Regions from separate parts of the Mesorhizobium sp. A556 genome, predicted to be linked through region 1. Evidence: riboswitches for the same ligand, from Rfam matches in the RefSeq annotation. Region 1 holds a riboswitch; each other region holds the start of a gene.
The links. A riboswitch is a leader RNA that binds a small molecule or an ion and turns the genes downstream of it on or off. The one in region 1 is predicted to bind cobalamin.
Positions count from the first base shown of each region.

Region 1 (3,974 bases):
GCGGGCTATCGGCAAAGGGTGCCGGCACCGGCTCGATCGCCGGTGCGCCAAAACTTTCCTGATGATAGTGCGCCATGTCGAAACCGGAGGTTTCCAGCATCTGGCTGACCGCGCGCATGAAGGGTTCCGGCCCGCAACAGAACACTTCGCGCTCGCGGAAATCGGGCGACAGCATCGGCAGGCGTACCGCATCGATGCGGCCCATATGGCCGAACCAGCTTTCGCGCGACGAGCGTTCCTCGATCATGAAGCCGAGCGACAGGCCGGGCATGCGCATGCCGAGCAGTTCCAGTTCCTTGCGGAAGATGATCTCTTCGGGCCTGCGCGCGCAGTTGACGAAGGAAATATCAGTCTGCGGGGTAAAGTCGTTCAGCCAGCGCAGCATCGACATCATCGGCGTAATACCGGAACCGGCCGAGATGAACAAATATTTGGCCGAAGGATGGTTGTGCAGCGAGAACTCGCCGGACGGGCCATAGGCCTTGACCCGCTCGCCCGGCTTCAGATGGTCGAACATCCAGCGCGTGCCGACGCTGCCGGCCTGCGCCTTGACCGTCACGGCGATCGAGAACGGCCGCGACGGCGAGGACGACAGCGTATAGGTGCGCATCAGCGGCGCGTCCGCGACCGGCAGTTCCAGCGTGATGAACTGGCCCGGCTTGTAGCGGAACCAGGTCTGGTTGTCCGAACGGAAGGTGAAGGTCTTCACGTCCGGCGCCTCGTCGATGACGCCAACCACTTCCAGCACCTGAAGCCGGTCGTTCCACGGTATCATCTCGTCGAGATGCTTGTAGAGGCTGACTGCCGCGTTCATGGCTGCCTCCCTAAGCGACGTTCTTCAACGCCGGCTTCTCGCCCTCGGCCAGCCTTGGCCCGATAAAATCGGCGTACCAGTTGACGAACTGGATGACGCCGCCTTCGTGCACTTCCGAATAGGGACCGGGTTCGTAGGCCGGCGACTGGATGCCGAAGGCATTCTCCTCGACGATGCGGCGATCCTCGTCATTGGTCACGGTCCAGACATGGATGAGTTCGGCGAGGTCGTAATCCACGCCCTCGACCGCATCCTTGTGGACGAGCCATTTCGTGGTCACGGCCGTTTCGGTGGCGCTGATCGGCAGGACGCGGAAGGTGACGGCATGGTCGCCGAGGATGTGGTCCCAGGTCGTTGGATAATGATAGAGCAGCAGCGAGCCGATCCCCTCGGTCGAGACGCTGTCGGACAGGTTCTTCTTCACCGCCCGCTTGCCGGTCATGGTGTAGCTGACGGCATCGCGCAGCAGCGGCGCGCGGGTGGCGCGGAACTGGCCTGCGGGATCGATGCGGAACTTGCTGGGCAGGTTGGCGGCCTCGCATTTGGCCCAATGGGCCAGCATCTCCGGATCGCTGTCGGCGTCCTGGACGCCGGTGACGGTCGGGGCCTCGGGAAAGGTCTTGCACAGTTCGGGGTGGTTCGCCGCGCAATGATAGCACTCGCGGTTGTTTTCCCAGACCAGCTTCCAGTTGCCTTTCTCGACGATGGTGCTCTCGAAGGCGACCTTCGCTTCGGTCAGCCGGTGCGGCGCCAGGTAAGGCTCGATCATTGCCCGCATCGGGGCGAAATCGGCCGGCTTTTCAGCGAGGCAAATGAAGATGAAACCGCCGACGCTTTCGCAGGCGATCGGCTTCAGGCTGAAATCGGCCTTGTCGAAGCCCTGCGCCATGTCGCGGGCGAACAACAAGGTGCCGTCGAGTTCATAGGTCCACTGGTGGTAGGGGCAGACTAGCTTGGCTGCCGATCCCTTATCGGACGGGCAGACGCGGCTGCCGCGATGGCGGCAGGAATTGTGCAGGGCATGGATCTTGCCCTTCTGGTCCCGCACCAGCACCACCGGATAGTCGCCGATCTGCAGCGTGAAATAATTGCCGGGCTTCGGCACTTCGCAATCATGGCCGACGAAAAGCCAGTCGCGATACCAGATCAGTTCCATGTCGAGCTTGAAATAATCGGGATCGGTGTAGAAGGGTTGCTCCAGCGAGAAGCCCTGACGGCGGCGCTCGAGCCGCTTCAGCATTTCGGTCTTCGTGTCCATGTCCTGCCCTCAGCAAATGCTAGGACTGAACTGGTGGTGACTTCAGGGGTGAACGATTGCGCACCGGCACCGATTGCCGTCCGCAAGAATTCGCCTCTTGACCGCCCACCGCGATCAGTCGAGTTCACTTTGCTCGAGGCTGGTTTCCGGGCTTCGGAGTTGTCCTCCCGGACTGTCTCGACACCTTCCCAGGCTTATCGCCCAGTGGTTTTTGTCAAGACTTTCAACTCCGCTACCGTTGCGGGGGCAGCGCCGGCATCCAACCGGCTTCCCAATTATCCCGCCGGCTTTCGCGAACGGGCACCTAAGCATCACCATCTAATCACCGGGACATGGGGTCCGGCCATACGAAAGCGACATCGCCAAAGCGCAAAGGCGACAGGGCGAAAAAGGCGTCGTTCAGGCGCGTCGCTCAGGCGGGCTGGCCTTCTGGTTCAAAGGCCGGCCGGCTGGTGTCGATGAGCAGCGAGATGCAGGCGGCCACGATGGCGGTCATGCCCGCGATCTGGAACGCCAGTTCGTAATTGCCCTGCATTTCGCGCAGCGCGCCGCCGAAAAAGGCGGCGGTTGCCGCCCCGACCTGGTGGCCGGCGACGATCCAGCCAAAGACGATCGGGCCGGAGCGATCGCCGAAGGCTTCGTTGGACAGGCGCAGCGTCGGCGGCACGGTGGCGATCCAGTCGAGGCCGTAGAGCACGGCGAAGATGGTCAGCGCCGTGCCGGAAAAGCCCGACATGGGCAGGTAGATCAGCGACAGGCCGCGAATGCCGTAATACATGCCGAGCAGTTTTCGCGGGTCGAAGCGGTCGGTCAGCCAGCCCGACAGCGTCGTGCCGATGAGGTCGAACACGCCCATCAAGGCCAGCAGGCCGGCCGCCTTTACTTCGGGGATGCCCATGTCGCCGCAAAAGGCGATGAGATGCGTTCCGACCAGCCCGTTGGTGGTGAAACCGCAGACGAAAAAGGTGGCGAACAGATACCAGAACACACGTGTGCGCGCGGCACGGCGCAGCGTGCCGAGCGTGTGGGCGATGAAATTGCCCTGCGAGGCGGGCGATACCGGCGGCACGTCGTCGGCATCCGCGCCGAAGCGGACGAGGCCGATGGAAGAGGGCCGCTCCGGCACCAAAAGCCAGACCAGCGGCAACAAGGCGGCGCAGGCGATGGCGACGGCCATGGCGACCGGCCTCCAGCCGCCCCACTGCGCCAGCATCGCCAGCACCGGCAGGAACACCAGCATGCCAGTGGCGCTCGACGCGGACATCAGCCCCATGACCAGGCCGCGATTGGTCTTGAACCAGCGGTTGACGATGGTGGCGCCGAGCACGGTCGCCACGGCGCCCGAGCCGATCCCGGAAAAGACGCCCCAACTGGCGACCAACTGCCACGGCTCGGTCATCAGCAGGCTGGAGGCGGTCGAACCGGCCATCAGGGCAAGCGCCCCGAGCAGGATCAGGCGCAGGCCGAAGCGTTCCATAAGGGCGGCGGCAAACGGACCGGCCAGGCCATAAAGGAAGATGCCGATGGCGGCGGCGAGCGAAACCACGTCGCGGCCCCAGCCGAGCTCGGATTCCAGCGGCAGCATCATCACCGCCGGCGCGGAACGCAGGCCGGCCGCAATTAGCAAGCAGAAGAAGATGACGGCGACGACGACAAACGCGTAGCGCTGGCCAAGCATGCGGGGTTGGGCTATCATGTTACTGACCGGTACGTTACGGAGCGCCCACTATTCGTACCGATCGGTAACATTGTCAAGCGAGCCAGCGAATGTCAGACGCCAATAATATTGATGCAAGGATCAAGGATGGCGATGGCCACGTGCCGCGCGCTGCCGAAAAAATCATGACTGCCGCGTCCGACCTGTTCTACCGGCAGGGCATAAGGGCGATCGGCGTCGAGGAA
Region 1 covers NZ_JBTMXA010000003.1:200,827-204,800, reverse strand. Annotated here, with positions in the region: gene ACX3P0_RS09420 (FAD-binding oxidoreductase) at 1-814, opposite strand, end outside; gene ACX3P0_RS09415 (aromatic ring-hydroxylating oxygenase subunit alpha) at 825-2,072, opposite strand; cobalamin riboswitch at 2,193-2,395, opposite strand; gene ACX3P0_RS09410 (MFS transporter) at 2,485-3,768, opposite strand; gene ACX3P0_RS09405 (TetR/AcrR family transcriptional regulator) at 3,840-3,974, shown strand, end outside.

Region 2 (3,974 bases), on a different contig from region 1:
TCGATCCGGGAGATCAGCGCTTCCGTAGGCTGCTTGTCGTCGGAGATATCGCGCATATGGACGAGTAGCGCTTGCGCCGCCGAGAGATAGGCGTGGCTGCATTCGTTGAACGGGCTTTCCTCGTCGCGCAGGCTGCCGGGAACCAGACCCCATAGACAGTAGCTGTACTGGACGTCGGCGAAAGTCAGCAGCCGCCGGAAGGTCGGGTCGGTTTTCGCCTGCCGCTTGGCCAGCGCGAGAATTTCGCCGCGATATTCGGCGGTGACGGCCATCTGGCCATGAGACAGGCCGGGGATCGAGATGCCGCTGGTCGGCCCCTCCGAACGAGCGCCATGGGCGCTAACTGGTCCAGCACTCGCAAAAAGCAACGCGGCGGCGCCCGCAAGGGACGCCGCCGTGTAGCGTGGTAAACACTTCGACACGTGGGTTAGCGCAGGGCCGGGCGGGCCGCGATCTTGTGGTTCGCGCGTCCGGCAAGATTACGCTCGGCGACTGCGCCGAAGGCGAGGCCGATTACCGTCCACAAGACGGCATGAAGCCCGAGCGAGGCAGTACGGAAACGCCACAGGAGGTCTGCGGAGAAGTTTTCCGGCACGTCATTGATGGTGGGCAGGGCATATTGCGCGACCACGGTGACGGCAAGGAAAGCCGCTCCAGCGATGATCGAGGCGTTCCAGGCTCCGTATTGCGCCCACAAGCGCCTTGCCAGGCCGATTGACGCGACCAGCGTGGCGATCGAAACGACGATCATGATGAAGAACAGTTCCGTTCGCACCCCGATGGTGTCGGGGTTGCCGACGGCCGGCGGCGTCGCTGGATACTTGATCTGCGGTATCAGCACGATGGCGATGAAACCCGCCAGCGCAATCAGGGCGGCGGTGCCGCGCGGCCCGAACCGGCCGATGCGCCCAAAGACATAGGCAAAGACCAGCGAGAACAGCCCGCCAAGGGCCGCGCCATAGACGACGGTACCGGTCAACAGGCCGATGCCGGCCTGCGTCGCGCGGGAAACGAGTTCGGTTTCTTCATCCGGCGCTTCACCGGATGCCTGCGCCATCAATTCTTCGAACGCGATGGCGCGGTCGATCTGGGGTTCACCGAAAACCCGGGCAAAGCCGAACGCCAGGAGACCCGCGAAAATGCCGACAAGCATCCCGCGAAGGAGAAGACGACCAACCATGTCAAAGCCCCCTTAGTGGCAGGGAAAGCCGAGCAGGTGGCGTCCGTCATGCACGAATTCGTGGATGTACATGCCACGGAAAAGCGACATCGCGCCTTCCTCGGAGCCGACGAAATAGACGGCGAGAAGGCAAAGCAGGCCGCCGAAGATCGCCCAAGGCAGGATCTCGCCAAGCGGGATCGGAAGCGGGCGTATGTCTGGATTGAAGGTAGCGTCGGACATGGTGTGCCTCCTGGGATACAGCGTCCCGTTGATGAGCCATGAAGCAACGAAAGAAGTCCTGACTCTCGGCATCGCGCTTCAAACGCTAGCCGATCACAGTGGCGCGACCGTACCGGGCTTTCACCGGTTTCCACTCACATTGCTTCAATGGCGACAGTAGTCAGCGCCGGTTACCCTGTCAACGAGGGTGTTGGGCGTGAAGGGCCGTCGGGCCGGCACGGTCGTGCTATGCTGAGCCAACGAAACGCGATGCGATTCCTCGATGACCGGACGCCTGACAATGATCTGCAGCGGCGCAACCGCCGCCACGCGCCACGCCGCGTTCCCGCTCGATGAGCCGCTCGAGGCAGGCGCAGTGGCGATGGCCAACACGCTCGGCCCGCAATTGCGCCGCGCCGACCGCGTCTGGACAGGGCCGGCGCTGCGCGCCAGGCAGACGGCGCAAGCCCTTGGCTTGCAAGCGGTTGAACGCCCTGAACTTGCCGATCAGGATATGGGCTCATGGAGCGGAAAGACGCTGGCCGCGATTTCCGGGCAGCAGCCAGAAAATATCGCGGCCTGGTTGGCCGTTCCTGCCGCGGCTCCGCATGGCGGCGAGGCGATCGCCGAACTGTCGGCTCGCATAGCCGCCTTGATGGACGCGCTGCTCGGCGAGCGCGGCCATACGATTGCTGTGACGCATCCGGCCGTCGTCCGCGTGGCTGTGCTTCATGTGCTGGGCGCGCCGCTCGAATCGTTCTGGCGCATCGATTGCGAGCCGCTGAGCGTCGCTGAATTTCGCACCGACGGACGCAGATGGGCGCTACGCGCCAGCGGCGTCATGCCGGCGAAGGCAAAAAAGCGTTAGCCGCGCACGGCCGCGAGCACGCCGGACAGTTCCTCGGCGAAAATATCGATCTCATGGTCGAGGCCGACGCTGACCCGGATGCATCGGTTGAGCACCGGCGCCATGGGCTTGCGAATGAACACGTCGCGCGCCAAAAATCCTTTCAGCACCTTGAGCGCGAAATCGCCGTCGCGGCCGCAGTCGATGGCGACGAAATTGGTGGCCGAAGGCAGCGGCTTCAATCCGTTCGCCTCGGCGATTGCCGCAATTCTCCGGCGACCGGCATCGACCCGCGCCACGACGTCTTGCAGCCAGTCCTGGTCGGCCAGTGCCTCGACGCCGGCAATCTGCGCCATGCGGCTGACGCCGTAGTGGTTGCGGATTTTCTCGAAGTCGGCAATGACCTGCCGCTCGCCGATGGCGTAGCCGCAACGGATGCCGGCCAGCCCGTAAGCCTTTGAAAAGGTGCGCATGCGGATGACATTGGTGCGCCCGATATCGATTGCCGGAAGCGCCGAGGCAGGCGCCAACTCGCCATAGGCCTCGTCCAGGATTAGCATCGTGGTTTCAGGCAGCGCCTCGATAAAGCGCATGATTTCCGCCGCATCCCAAAAACTTCCCATCGGGTTGTCAGGGTTGGACAGATAGACCAGCGGCGCGTTTTCCCGCCGCACCGCCGCAAGCAGCCCGTCAAGGCTTTCGCGGTCGTCTTCATAGGGCACTTCGACCAAGTGTCCGCCGGCCGCCGCGACGTGGAAATTGAAGGTCGGGTAGGCGCCAAGCGACGTGACCACCGGCGTACCGGGCGCGACATACATATGGACCAGTACGCCAAGCAGCCCGTCAATGCCTTCTCCGACGACGATATTTTCTGGCGAGGCGCCGTGATGGACTGCCGCAGCCTGCTTGAGATCGTAATTGTCGGGGTCGCCATACATCCACATATCGCCGGCAACCGCGGCCATGCCGGAAACGACGCGCGGTGAAGGCCCGAAACTGCTCTCATTGGCCCCCATGCGGGCGCGAAATGCCCGTCCGCTTTCCCGTTGCTGCGCCTCGGGGCCGACAAAGGGCACCGTTGCGGGAAGCGCGCCGACGATTTCGTTGAGGGGAGGGCGTTTCGACATGATGCATACTCGTTAAGGCAAGTGTTCTTCTAGCTACAGCCGCCATTCGAAGCGCGCAACCCTGCGCCCAGGCAGCGCACCATCAGATTCAAACGAAAAAACCCGGCGGTTGCCCGCCGGGTTTTTCTTCAGACAGAAAGCGCTGTCTTAGAACGAGCGCTGGAAGCGGATGATGCCACCGATCGAATCGTCGGTTGCGCCAGTCCAGCTGCCGGCACCAGCGACATTGTCGCCTTCGTTGACGTAGTCGACTTCGGCCGTGACTTTGAAGCCCGGAACGATGTCGTAGGCGACGTTCGCGGCAATGGCGAGGGTCTCGTCTTCGTCATACGAAACCTGTGCGTTCAAAGAAGTCTTCTCGTTGAGCTTGTACGAGCCACCGCCCCACAGAGCCCAGTTGCCGCCCCAAGGCTTGTAGAAGTTACGAGCGACGTTGTCGTCCGAACCGTAACCGCCCATGATGAACAGCGACAGCTGCTCGGTGGCGTTCACGTCCAAACGGACCTTGCCGGACCATTCTTCCCAGTTGCTGTTGTAGGCTGCGACACCGGAGATGCCACCCCAGCCAGCGGTGTACTTCACGCCGCCAACCACGTGCGGAACGTAGCTGTCGATGACG
Region 2 covers NZ_JBTMXA010000002.1:387,097-391,070, forward strand. Annotated here, with positions in the region: gene ACX3P0_RS06420 (hypothetical protein) at 1-422, opposite strand, end outside; gene ACX3P0_RS06425 (CbtA family protein) at 428-1,180, opposite strand; gene ACX3P0_RS06430 (CbtB domain-containing protein) at 1,193-1,402, opposite strand; adenosylcobalamin (AdoCbl) riboswitch at 1,406-1,561, opposite strand; gene ACX3P0_RS06435 (histidine phosphatase family protein) at 1,683-2,249, shown strand; gene ACX3P0_RS06440 (pyridoxal phosphate-dependent aminotransferase) at 2,246-3,355, opposite strand; gene ACX3P0_RS06445 (porin) at 3,503-3,974, opposite strand, start outside.
Region 2: another riboswitch for cobalamin. It lies ahead of ACX3P0_RS06430 (CbtB domain-containing protein); the one in region 1 lies ahead of ACX3P0_RS09415 (aromatic ring-hydroxylating oxygenase subunit alpha).

Region 3 (3,974 bases), on a different contig from region 1:
GCACTATCCTGAACCGCTGCATCTGGCGGAAGTGGCCGAGATTGCCTCGCTGAGCGTCTCCGGCCTGCATCGCATGTTCCGCAAGCACACGCAGGCGAGCATCTCGGACTATCTGATCGGCCTGCGGATCGGCGAGGCGTGCTCGCGCCTTTCAGGCACGAACCAGCCCATCCAGCATATCGCCGACGAGGTAGGCTACGCATCGCTCGCCAATTTCAACCGGCAGTTCCGGCGGCTGCGCGGCATGTCGCCCCGCGAGTATCGCTCGTCATTCTCCCGATAGGCTGGTACCTGCAATCGGCCCGAGATCCACCGACTTTCCATCAAGCTCATTGATGAGTTTGCAATGGTGTGCAAAATATCGAGACCGACACATGGCCATGGCCTGAAATTGAAAATTCCAAAGCCTCAAAACAGCTTCTCAAGCGCCAAGCAGGTCGCGGAACTCGCGGGCGTCTCGCGTTCGGCGGTATCGCGCACCTTCACGCCGGGAGCAAGCGTCTCCAGCCAGACGCGCGAACGGGTGATGCAGGCCGCCGAACAACTCGGCTATCACGTCAATCATCTGGCGCGCGGCCTGATGCGGTCCTCCACAGGCATCGTCTGTCTGGCGGTTGCCGAAGCGGATACGCCGTATCAGGCGCGCATGCTGCAGGCGTTGGCCCGGCATTTGCGCGACGCGGGCAAGGTTATCATGGTCCTCAACACGTCCGGCCCAAGCCAGGACATAGACCATGCCCTCAAGCAGACATTCAACTACCGGGCCGATGCAACGGTCGTCTTATCTGGAGCGCCGCCGCAATCGCTGATCCGCAGTTGCCTTGAAAACGGGCAGCGTCTTATCCTGATCAACCGGGACGACAGGTTCTCCGGGCCGCACAACATTCAGGTCGACAGTGCCGCGGCGGCGGAGGCAGCCCTTCATGCGTTCGTGCGCGCCGGCTGCAAAAGGCCCGCCCTGGTAACGTCGGCGGCCGGAACGCCGAGCCTCTTGAAGCGCGAAGAGGCCTTCGTGTCGGCGGCCCGTAACCATGGGCTGGATGTTATCGTCTGGCGGGAAGGCCGGACCTCCTACGACACGGGCGTACGGGGGGCGCGGCAATTGTTTGCTGGCAAGATGCGCCCGGATGCGGCCTTTTGCGTAACGGACCTGATCGCCTGCGGCTTTCTCGATACCGCCCGCCACGAATTCAAGCTGGACGTGCCGCGCGACCTTTGCGTCATCGGGTTCGACGACATCGAACAGGCCGGCTGGGCGTCGTATCGGCTCACCACTTTTGCCCCTCCGGTCGAGGCCATAGCCTTGCATGTGGCGGAACTGGTTTCGTCGCCGCAAGACGGCGTCAATACCAGCAGCCGCATGACCTTTGCCGCACCGATCGTCTGGCGCGAAACCGTAAGGCCCGGCCCCACCTGAACCGCGTCAACACTACCTATGGCTGAACCCCGACCGAGATCAGTTCCCGCCTTTCTTCGACCCAGAGCGCGCCGCCCTGGCTGACGGCGTCATACACCGCGCGGCCGATCGCGGCGCCGATGTCGGTATGCAGCCCGGCAAAATTCTCGCCGCCTTCCATGGATGGTGCTGCGACGGCGATACAATCGGTCCCGGTTCCGGTGATGGGCTTGCCGCCCTGACGCCAGTCCAGATCGATGATGGCCGCGGTCCGGGCCTCGGTCGCGATCGACACCGCCTCGATCAGGGCCGCTTGAGAAAGCGGCCGGTCGACATGGGCGAGCAGGTTGATGGTGCCGACGGCGGCGCCAAGCAGCGGCGGCGCGCCGACCCTTGCGGCATTGCCCAGGCCGACCGTCGCAAGGCAGGTCGCGGTGGCGGCACCGGATACCGCCGTTGCCAGATGATGGCGCTCCACATAGCGCGACGTCATCAGGTGGACCGCATCCGCGTGGCCTGCCGCCGCCATTCGCGTTTCGAGCAACCGGGCGGGATCGACGCCCAGCGGCAGGTCGTCGTTTCGAACATGCAGCCACGCGACCTTGCGTGCCGTGACGAAACCCGGCCGGGTAAGCGACCAGCTCAGCACGGTCTGCGGAATGGCAAATTCCGCGACGAGAATGGGGCTGGCGCACGAAACTGAAAAGGCTTTCATGCCGGCTCTTCTTTCATTGCTCAAGCCAGCCGGCAAGATGCCCGCGCGCAGCCTTCAGAATTGTTTTGGAACTTCGGCCCTTGAGCGATTGACGCCCCTGCCCGCGCCGACTAGTTTCCGCGCTGGAACTGGTGCCGCCGCAAGGTGGTTTAAAAGGGAACACGGTGAAGCCGGCAAACCGGCCGAAACCGAGACTGCCCCCGCAACTGTAACCGTTGAGCCTTCTTCCATTGGCCACTGAACGCGCTCGCGTGCTCGGGAAGGCGGAAGACCGGTAATGACACGGAAGTCAGGAGACCTGCCATTCCAGTCACCCATGCCCGAACACGAGGGGTGTTCAGGCGCGGTCGTCCGTGGCGGTGACACGATAACGTGTTGCCGCGCGCCGGGACGGTCGAGGGGGTGGAAGATCAACCCCGCCAATCGCTGGAACCAGAACGCGGCTTGAAATGAGCCAGGGGCGAACAGCTTCGCCTGCAAAGTTCTGGGGGTCGAATTGAAGAAGATAATCGGGGTGGCCGGCGCGTTGGCGCTGGTGCTGACAGGCCACGCGGGGGCGCAGGAAGCAGGCACGGACGCTTCCGGTGCAACGAAGCTCGACCGCATCCTCATCACCACGCCCTTGCGGCGTGAATCGTCGCTGGAACGGTCGACGTCATCGGTGACCGTGGTAAGCGAGGAAGAGATCAAGCAGTCGGCGGCTTCCGACCTGCTGTCCCTGTTGAAGGCCTATCCAGGCGTCACCGTGACCGCCAATGGCGGCATGGGCGCGGATTCGAGCATTTCGCTGCGTGGAACCACCGCCGCGCAGACGCTCGTGCTCGTCAATGGCGTGCGCGCAGGCTCGGCAACGTCGGGAACCGTCAACCTGTCCGGCATCCCGCTGGCTTCGATCCAACGCATCGAAATCGCCAAGGGCGGTCACTCCGCGCAATATGGCGCGGACGCTATCGGCGGCATCATCAACATCATCACCAAGCAGGGCGGCATCTGCGCCGACGGAAGCAAAAGCTGCGGTACGGTCACGGTGGGCGTCATACATCCCTGGGGTGGGTATCTGTCCGGCAATCTGCAAGGCCAGAGCGAAGACGGCACGAACTATTCCTTCGGCGCCCAAGTGCTGGGGACGCAGGGCTACGACTTCACCGTGCCTTCCGCCTATGGGCACGAGCCGGACAAGGACGGTTTCCGGCAAGGCTCGTTCAATTTCTCGCTGTCGAAGGACATGGACTGGGGCCGCATCTATTCCGATGGGCTTTATGCGCGTGGCCGCAACCAATACGACCGCCAGCCGGTGAACGAGGCCGATACCAGCAATTTCTCCGGCCGTATCGGCGCGCGTATCGACCATTCCGATAGCTGGTCGTCCACCGTCGAACTGATGACCGCGCTCGACTATGCCTCGAACTTCGGGCCGAGCGAAAAAGGCGACGATTTCGACACGCTGCGCTATGGCATTCTCGCCTCCACGCAAAAAACGTTCGAGGTCGGTGAAGCGAAACATACGCTGTCGGGCGGGGTCGAAGCCTATCGCGATACGGTCGATGGCAGTTCCATCTCCGCTGTCGCTTATGCCAAGACGGAACGCGACCTGACGGGCGTCTTCGGCCAATATTCGTTCGAGTACGAGGCGCTTACCGTCGATAGCGGCCTGCGCTACGATCACGACGAGCAATTCGGCAGCGCCACCACCTACAATATCGGCGCAAGCTACGAACTGACGGACGGGCTGGTGGCGCGCACCTCCTACGCCACCGGCTTTCGCGCCCCGACCTTCAACGACCTCTATTATCCCGACCCCTATCTGTCGGGTAACCCGGACCTGAAGCCGGAGCGGTCGCGGTCCTACGAAATCGGCTTGAA
Region 3 covers NZ_JBTMXA010000009.1:151,790-155,763, reverse strand. Annotated here, with positions in the region: gene ACX3P0_RS17990 (helix-turn-helix domain-containing protein) at 1-283, shown strand, start outside; gene ACX3P0_RS17985 (LacI family DNA-binding transcriptional regulator) at 392-1,417, shown strand; gene ACX3P0_RS17980 (adenosylcobinamide amidohydrolase) at 1,434-2,111, opposite strand; cobalamin riboswitch at 2,224-2,431, shown strand; gene ACX3P0_RS17975 (TonB-dependent receptor plug domain-containing protein) at 2,608-3,974, shown strand, end outside.
Region 3: another riboswitch for cobalamin. It lies ahead of ACX3P0_RS17975 (TonB-dependent receptor plug domain-containing protein); the one in region 1 lies ahead of ACX3P0_RS09415 (aromatic ring-hydroxylating oxygenase subunit alpha).

Region 4 (3,974 bases), on a different contig from region 1:
GTCGCGGCATTCGCCGGGCAGCAGCGCCAGTTTAATGCCGCGAGCGCGCGCGATGGAAGCCAACTGGTCGCAGCCGTAGCGCCACCAGTCATAGCCGCCAAGAATACGGACTAGGATGACCTTTGCATGCTGCGCAACGCTGTCGATCCATAGATCGACGGACATGGGATGGCGCAAATCGCGCAAGGGCGCGAGCCGCATCGACGGCAAGCGCTGCGCGTCGGCCTGCCATGCAGCCGCCAGACCGGCCAGATCACTATCGGTGAAGGACAGCGCCACCACATCCGCCGGCGTCTGCCGCAGATCGACAGGCTCGGCGAGATCGTCGAGCGAGGCGGAAGTGGTGGTCAGAATGTGCATGGGCGGCGCGCCGACTTTATCCGATCAATATTTTCTCGATGACGGGGCGGTTCAACCCTTTCAGGCCGATGACCACCAGGCGCGAGCGGCGGTCGTCTTCGGGCGTCCAGACGCGGTCGTAATAGTGAGTGACGCGGGGGCCGACCGCTTGCAGCAAAAGCCGCATCGGCTTGGTGGACACTTCGACAAAACCTTTCACGCGCAGCACGTTTTCCTGTTCGGCGGCGGCGATGACGCGCTTGGCGAGGTCGTCGGGGTTCGCGATCGAGGGGATGTCGATGATGATCGAATCGAAATCGTCGTGCTCATGACCGCCCATGCCGTCGTGATGGCTCCAGCGGTTTTCGATGTCGTCTTCGACGGCGAGGCCGAGACCGAGCAGCACCGACGGATCGACCTTGCCTTGCGAGACCGGCAGGGTTTTGACGGCGCGGGCACGGCTCTTGGCGATGATGTCGTTGGCGCGCGCCATGGCGGCATCGTCCATGAGATCGCTCTTGGACAGGATGATGAGATCGGCGCAGGCGACCTGATCCTCGAACACTTCCTCGACCGGATCGTCATGGTCGAGCGTCGGGTCGGCGGCGCGCTGGGCGGCCAGCGCATCCATGTCGGAAGCGACCTGACCGGCGGAGAGCGCTGCGCCATCGACCACGGCGATGACACCGTCGACAGTGACGCGACTTTTGACCGTCGGCCACTGGAATGCCTGAACCAGCGGTTTCGGCAGGGCAAGGCCGGACGTTTCGATCAGGATGTGATCGACAGGGGGCTGGAGCGACAGGATACGGTCGAGCGCGGGCACGAAATCGTCGGCGACCGTGCAGCAGATGCAGCCATTGGCGAGTTCGACGATATTTTCCTCGGGGCAGGTGTCGATGCCGCAGCCTTTAAGAATATCGCCGTCGACGCCGATGTCTCCGAATTCGTTGACGATGAGGGCCAGCCGCTTGCCGCTGGAGTTCTCCAGCAAATGGCGAACCAGCGTGGTTTTTCCCGAACCGAGAAAGCCGGTGATGACGGTGCAGGGAACACGGGATGCGGTCATGGTCAGTCCTTCAGCGTGGCAAGGGGAGGGATGCGTGCGACGAGGCCGCGTTTCAGCGAATCGGGGCGGCCGCGCCAGGGGATGAGGCCGTCGCTGGACGTGGCGAAGAGTTTTGCGCCGGCGACGAGATCGGGGCCGCTGGTTACGGTCAGGTCGCCGAAAACATAGCTCCAGCAGCCGTCGCGCAGGATGGCTGCGCTGAGGCGGCGCTTGCAGTTGCCAAGGCATTCGACGGTGCGGATATGGATGTTTTCGTCGATAGCGGCGCGGCGTGTATTTTCCGCCAACGTCTCGCCTGCGCTGGGACGGGCATCCGAGCCGGTTTCGTCGCGGCACGATGAACAGACGATGATCGTCGCCTCGATACCGGATAGAATATCGGCGGACTCAGCCGGAAAATTGCCGTTCTGGTTCAAGACCTGCTCCATGCCCGGAAACCCGCCAGGCTATCGGATTATTTCTCGCAGACGGCAGGTCTCCTGGCTCGCGGGTCATCGCCTTGGCCGCCTTCCCAGGAAAATCCCAGTGGCATTCGGCCTTGGCTCGTCGCTTACAGTTGCGGGGACAGCCGCGGATTTGCGACTTTCGTCGCGCACCGCATTCCCTCTTCGCTCCTCCCTGTGAAAAGAGGAGACCGTCTGGAGCGGATTTAGGCGTTAGTGAGAGGCCGTGTCAACGTGTCGATGCGACAGCGCGATGTCGGCCAGCGCCGGTCCGAGATCGCCGGCCGGCGTGATTTCGATATGTTCAAGGCCGAGCCAGCCCTGCATCTGCTTCAGTTCCTCGAAAAGATGGGCGGCGGCGTCTGTGGGTGCGGTCGCTTCGGCGTAGGCGGCGTGGACGCGCAGCACGCTTGCCGGGCGGTCGGCCTTGAGGTCGACGCGGGCAGCGATTTTATCGCCGAGCAGGAAAGGCAGCACATAGTAGCCATACTGGCGCTTTTCGGCCGGCGTGTAGATTTCGATCCGGTAGCGGAAGTCGAACAGGCTTTCGGCGCGCGAGCGCTCGAACACCAGCGGATCGAAAGGCGCGAGCATGGCGCGCGCCTCGACCTTACGCGGCATACGGGCGTCCTTCTGGAGATAGGCCGGCTTGTTCCAGCCCTCGACGCGGACAGGCAGAATTTCGCCTTCATCGACCAGTTCTTCCAGCCGGCCCTTCATGTCGGCAGGAGAGAGACGAAAATAATCGCGTAAACAGTTGGCGGTGGCGACGCCGTGGGCGCGGGCCGAGATGCGCAGCAGTTCGCGATGGGAGTCGGCGGGCGAGGGCGTGGGCAGGGCCAGGACCGCCTGCGGCAGCACGCGTTCGGGCAGGTCGTAGAATCGCTCGAAGCCGCGCCGATAGGCGGTGGTGATGCGCCCGGCCCAGAACAGCCATTCGAAGGCGTGCTTAGCCTCGCTCCAACCCCACCAGCCGCCGGAACCTTTCTGGCCGTCAAGCTCGGATGCGGCAATCGGCCCGCGCGCCACGATTTCGCGAAAAATGTCTTCTATATAGGCGGCGCGTTCGCGGCCGAATTTGGCGAGGCCGCCATACATGCCGTCGCCGCGCTCCGCCCGCGCCATGCGCCAGCGCATCAACGGCCAGGTTTCGACCGGAAGGTAGGAAGCTTCGTGCGCCCAATACTCGAAGACTGCACGTTTTCGTGAAATGGCAGCATTGTCGAGCAGCGAAAGCGGGTAGGGGCCGAGCCTGGAATAAAGCGGCATGTAGTGCGCGCGGATCACGGCGCTGACGGAATCGATCTGCAACAGGCCGGTCCGCGACAAAACGCGCGAAAAATGCCGGCGGTCCGGCGTGCCGGCTGGCCGCGTGTCACAGAAGCCTTGTGCAGCAAGCGCTATGCGGCGCGCGAGCCGGAGCGATATGTTTTCCTTCATGCCGGTTCCGGGCAATCCTTGAGCTTGGGGGCGGTGATTCCACGCATGGTAACAGGCATCCGGTACAGGAATGTCAGGAGATAAAAGTGGAGTAAAAAAAGAAGGAAATCAAACGCGCGCCAATCGGGCCAGTTTACCCACCGACGCCATTCCGATACCGTATTTTGAACAAGGTTTGACTTGCTTCGCCCGGAGTGCTGCGCTAACCCTCGCCGCGTTGCAGCATAGGCTCTAAACCGGTTCAGCACGCGCGTCGCGTTTCCGTGTTCGAGAATGGTGCTATAGATCAAGGCGGATTGGCCGCATCGGGAAGTTGGAGCATGAACGCGCTTATCAGTTCATACCTGCCCATCGTCATTTTCATCGGCGTGGCGCTGGTTGTCGGTCTGGCCTTGCTGGCCGTACCGTTCATGGTGGCCTTCCGCAGCCCCGATCCGGAAAAGCTTTCGGCCTATGAATGCGGCTTCAATTCCTTCGACGATGCCCGCATGAAGTTCGACGTCCGCTTTTACCTGGTGTCGATCCTGTTCATCATCTTCGATCTTGAGGTGGCTTTCCTGTTTCCATGGGCGGTCTCCTTCGGCGAGATCGGCATGCTCGGCTTCTGGTCGATGATGGTGTTTTTGGCGGTGCTGACCATCGGCTTCGCCTATGAGTGGAAAAAGGGAGCGCTGGAATGGGAT
Region 4 covers NZ_JBTMXA010000001.1:471,079-475,052, forward strand. Annotated here, with positions in the region: gene cobN (cobaltochelatase subunit CobN) at 1-360, opposite strand, end outside; gene cobW (cobalamin biosynthesis protein CobW) at 377-1,408, opposite strand; gene ACX3P0_RS02285 (DUF1636 family protein) at 1,411-1,836, opposite strand; cobalamin riboswitch at 1,861-2,062, opposite strand; gene ACX3P0_RS02290 (winged helix-turn-helix domain-containing protein) at 2,065-3,291, opposite strand; gene ACX3P0_RS02295 (NADH-quinone oxidoreductase subunit A) at 3,612-3,974, shown strand, end outside; gene ACX3P0_RS02300 (NuoB/complex I 20 kDa subunit family protein) at 3,968-3,974, shown strand, end outside.
Region 4: another riboswitch for cobalamin. It lies ahead of ACX3P0_RS02285 (DUF1636 family protein); the one in region 1 lies ahead of ACX3P0_RS09415 (aromatic ring-hydroxylating oxygenase subunit alpha).